2 regions of the Dactylosporangium sp. NPDC005555 genome follow, and region 2 is predicted to be linked to the other one. Evidence: riboswitches for the same ligand, from Rfam matches in the RefSeq annotation. Region 2 holds a riboswitch; the other holds the start of a gene.

Region 1 (2,193 bases), on a different contig from region 2:
TGCTCGGCGATGTAGTAGCCGCCGTCCGTGAACTTGACGATGTCCCCGGTGACGTAGTTGCGCCCCTGCTGCCACGCCGGGAAGCTGCACCCGCCCGCGGAGCCGGTCTGCGTCGGCGGCTGCGGCGTGCTCCCGCCGCACGTTCCCTGGTCCTGCCACACCCCGGTGCTCCCGGGCGGCGCTTCGTTCTGCGTCCACCACTTGGCGAGGAAGTTGCGCCCGTTCCGCGACACCGTCGCGCCCCCGGTGTAAACCGACGACGCCTGCCACGCGGGCGCGCAGGAGGCAGCCGACGCCGGCAGCATGTTGAAGACGGCCACGACACCACCGACGACGGCGGTTGCGGCCAGCCCTGCCAGCAGACGCACTCTGGACACCAGATCACTTCCGTTCAGCTCGACTCCGTCCATATGACCAGCCCAAGACCCTCAACAGTACAAACAACATCAATTAATGAACAATCTTTACGGTTTCGCTAAGCCGCGCCGCGCCTCTCCGCGGCGAGCCGCGGGGCGGGGGATTCCCACCCCGCACCCCCAAATGCGCCGCGCGGCGGCGCACTGCCTGCGCGAGCGCGGCAGCTTCCGCGCTCCATCCCGGTGGCTCAGGCCGCATCCCCCGAACCCGAACCGAGTCTGACGTAAAGGAAATTACGACCCGGCGCGCGATGCGTCAGGCCGCTCACCTACTCCGTCACCGCCACCATCACCCCGCCCTGATGCGCGCCGCACGCCTCGATGACGTCCGGCTGGCAGGACCCGTCCGTCCGATTCCGACCCATGACGCATCCGCAGCGACGAGCAGCCGACGCGGTTTGTTCGGCCGGAAGGACGGGCCGCACGCCGTCGGGAGGGCCTCGTCTGAGCAGGTCGGGAACCCCGAAGGCAGTCACGCTGAGCGATCATCGGGTGGCGTAGAACAACCGGGAGGGCATGATTGTTGCAAGGTTGCGAAAACCGTTGAGTGATTTGCGTCACGTGGATTTCTTTTGGCAGGCTTAGGCGACCTGCTGGGATGGCACCGTTTCGAGAGGTGCGTCACAGCGGCGCACAATCGGTGCGCTGCGCGGGCGAATCGCCCTGAGTAGGCTGGCCGTCGGTCTCGTCCGACAAGGTGCCGCCCCCCGCGGCGCCGGGCGCGGCTGCCGCCTAATCGCCGGGTGACCCGGCGAATCGGGGACCCAACCGTAACTGGGGTGAATCCGCGGGCAACCGCGGTAGGGATCGTTCCGTCCCGAACCCGTCAGCTAACCCGGTCGGCGGCCGACGGAAGGAACAACGAGCCAGATGTCATCACGACATCCCGGACGGCGGATCTTCGCCGCTCTGATGACGGCAATGACGGCAGTCACGGCCGCCGTCGTTTACGCCGCCGCGCCCGCTGGGGCCGAGCCGGGCGACGACACGGGCGACGAAGGGTCCAACGCGACGCTCGCCCAGGTCCTCGACGAGAGCACCCGCGCGTGGATCGAGGCGAAGGACAAGTTCGACGCTTCGGTGAAGAGCCAGGCCGATCTCACCGCCAAGCTCGCCGTCACGGAGAAGGATCTGGCGAGGGTCACCGAGCAGGTGGCCGCCATCGCCGTAGCGGCGTATCAGACAGGGCCGCTCAGCACGTTCGTGGCGCTGATGGACTCCGGCAGCCCGACCGGGTTCGCGGAGCGGGCCGGGTCGATCGACGAGATCGCGCGGCACAACGACAACCTGCTGCGCGACCTCAACCAGCTGAAGAAGGACCAGGCGACGCAGAAGGCCGCCCTGGAGGGAGAGGTCAAGCTCCAGCAGGAGCAGGTGGCCGTGATGGCCGCGAAGAAGAAGGAAGCCGAGAAGGGTCTGTCCCAGGCGGGCGGCCCGAGCAACGGCTTCGTCTCCGCGAACCTGCCCCTCGCCGCCCCCTCGCCGCGCAACTCCAGCGGTGGCTGGTCGGCCGAGAGCTGCAAGCAGAACGATCCCACGACCACCGGCTGCATCACGATGCGAACGTTGCACGCGATGCAGCAGGCGCAGGGTGCGGGCTTCAAGCGGTTCGTCTCCTGTTACCGGCCGAGTGGTCCGTACGAGCACCCCAAGGGCCGGGCGTGTGACTTCTCGGTGCAGGCGAAGTCCGGCTTCGGCGGGGTCGCGGCCGGGGAGGACAAGGTCTACGGGGCCAACCTGGCGACCTACTTCGTGAAGAACGCGGACCGGTTGGGCG
Region 2 (2,193 bases):
CCGCCGTGACGGGCCGTCCGGCGTTCCCGGACCTGCGCCGCCGCCGGCGCTCACTGCCGGTCGCCGCGGCCCTCGCCGCGGGCGCCGACGAGCTCGACGACCTGCTGCGCCGCGAGAGCCGTCTCAGCGACGCCGACCTCGAACGCGCCGCGAAGGTCATCGAGCGGGCCGGCGCCCGCACGTGGTGCGTCCGGCAGGCCGAGGATCTTCTGGCGCAGGCGCTGCTCGTCCTCGACCTGGCGATCCCGGAGCCGGCCGCGGTCGCCGAACTCGTCGCCCTGGCCCGCTGGGCGACCCGCCACCCCGCCTGAACCCTGCCGTGACCGCACCGCACCGCACCGAGCCGGCCCGGTACGGTGCGGTCACGGGCATCAGGTGAGGGCGCCGACGATCTGCGCCGCGCGGGTCGCGTGCTTCTGGTAGGCAGCCGGGAACGCCGAGCGCTGCACCGCCTGCGCGGCCGCGGTCACGCTCATCCGCTGCCACCCCTGCACGCGGGACAGCGCGTCGTAGAAGAGCATCGCGGAGTGTGCCGGACTCATCAGCTCGGCCACGGTGCCCCAGCCCTGGCTGGCCCGCTGCTGGAACAGCCCGACCGAGTCGTGGTCGGACGAGACGCCCTCGTGCGGCAGCCGCAGGCTGGACGGGACGGCGGAGCTGGCGACGTTGTAGAGGTCGCTCTCCTGCATCGCGGTCGCGATCGCCACCACGAGGGCCTGGTCGGGCATGCCCTGCGCCCGGCCCTGCTTGACGATGATCGCGGCGTTGTCCATCTGCCGCTGATCGAGGCCCGCGACCGGCCGGACGACGGGCGGTGCGGGCGGCACCGGCGGCACGACCGGCACCGCCGCGGCGAGCGGGCCTCCGGCCGGCGCGGACCCGGACGCAGACGCAGACGGCGACGGCGACGCGGACCCGGAAGCCGGCGGCGAGGACGTGGCGACGACGCCCGGCTCGGCGTACGCGGGGCCGGTGAACGGCGGCGACTCGGCCGGCACGCCGGCCAGGATCGAGGCGGACAGCACAGCGACCGAGAAGGCGCCGGTCTTCGCGACGAACCGGGCGTTGAACGCCGGCCGGCGATGTCGCGGATTGAACTCGCGTGGCAATGACTTCACTACTGATATTTCCTCTTCGTGGCAGGCAGCATCGGCACGCCGCCAAGAGGACGGCGCGCTGGAAGGGGGGAATCAGCGGTGCGGCGTTACGTGGTCATGCGGGCGGCAAGCATCGACGCAGACTCCTTCCGTGGCCGCCTACCGGGTTAGCTGACGGGTTCGGGCGGGAAGCTTCGCCCTACCGTGGCCCAGCCACGGATACACCCCAGAGGACTACATGGGTCCCCGGCTCGCGAACGTCTCGCGACTCGACGGCGCCCGCCCGGCAGCACCCGATGGGGTGCAGGTCGACCGGAGCAGACCACCCGACCCTACTGGGCCGCTTCTGGCCGGGCCAACCGCAGCAACGGCAATCCACCCGGCGCACCCGAACGATCACCGAACGCTGTCACCCGGCCGGTCACCTCTCCGGCGTGACGGCCGCCCTTGACCAGGTACATCGCCCGGTCGGCGGCACGCAGCGCGGCGCCCGCGTCCTCGACCGTGTCATCGATCACGGCCACGCCGACGCTGACCCGGACCCGCATGATGTGCCCCTGGTGCGTGACGGGTGCGGCGACGGAGCGCTCCAGGCGGTCGACGAGCGCGCCGAGGTCGGCGACGGCGACGTTGCCGGTGAGCACCACGAACTCGTCGCCGCCGAGCCGGGCGACGGTGTCGGTGGGTCGAACCAGCGACACCAGCCGCTGCGCGACGGCGACGAGGACCGCGTCGCCCGCGTCGTGGCCGAGGGTGTCGTTGACGACCTTGAAGTCGTCGAGGTCGCAGAAGAGCAGCGCGCTGATCACCTGCTCGGTGCGGGCCCGCCGGACCGCGGCCGCGAGGGGTCCGGCGAAGGCGTCGCGGTTGGCGAGGCCGGTCAGCGGGTCGCGGGACGCCCGCCGCACGAGGTCGGCCTCGGTCGCCTTGCGGCCGGTGATGTCCTGCACCTGCGTGATCGCGAACGCCGGCGACCCGCCGACGACCGACATCGTCGCGGAGATCCAGATCGTCTCGCCGTCGCCGCGCACGCAGCGGACCTCGTGGTCGCGGATGGATCCGGAGCGGCCGGCGAAGACCGCCCTGCTGCGGTCGA

Evidence for each region. Region 2 has a riboswitch for cyclic di-AMP ahead of ABZS58_RS15960 (hypothetical protein). Riboswitches for the same ligand answer to the same signal wherever they lie in the genome.
Region 1: another riboswitch for cyclic di-AMP. It lies ahead of ABZS58_RS04190 (hypothetical protein); the one in region 2 lies ahead of ABZS58_RS15960 (hypothetical protein).

Annotation. Positions count from the first base shown of each region.
Region 1 covers NZ_JBEXDG010000002.1:332,268-334,460, reverse strand. Annotated here, with positions in the region: gene ABZS58_RS04195 (glycoside hydrolase family 19 protein) at 1-377, opposite strand, end outside; cyclic di-AMP (ydaO/yuaA leader) riboswitch at 1,136-1,277, shown strand; gene ABZS58_RS04190 (hypothetical protein) at 1,338-2,193, shown strand, end outside.
Region 2 covers NZ_JBEXDG010000012.1:29,194-31,386, forward strand. Annotated here, with positions in the region: gene ABZS58_RS15955 (polyprenyl synthetase family protein) at 1-311, shown strand, start outside; gene ABZS58_RS15960 (hypothetical protein) at 372-1,118, opposite strand; cyclic di-AMP (ydaO/yuaA leader) riboswitch at 1,239-1,382, opposite strand; gene ABZS58_RS15965 (diguanylate cyclase) at 1,430-2,193, opposite strand, start outside.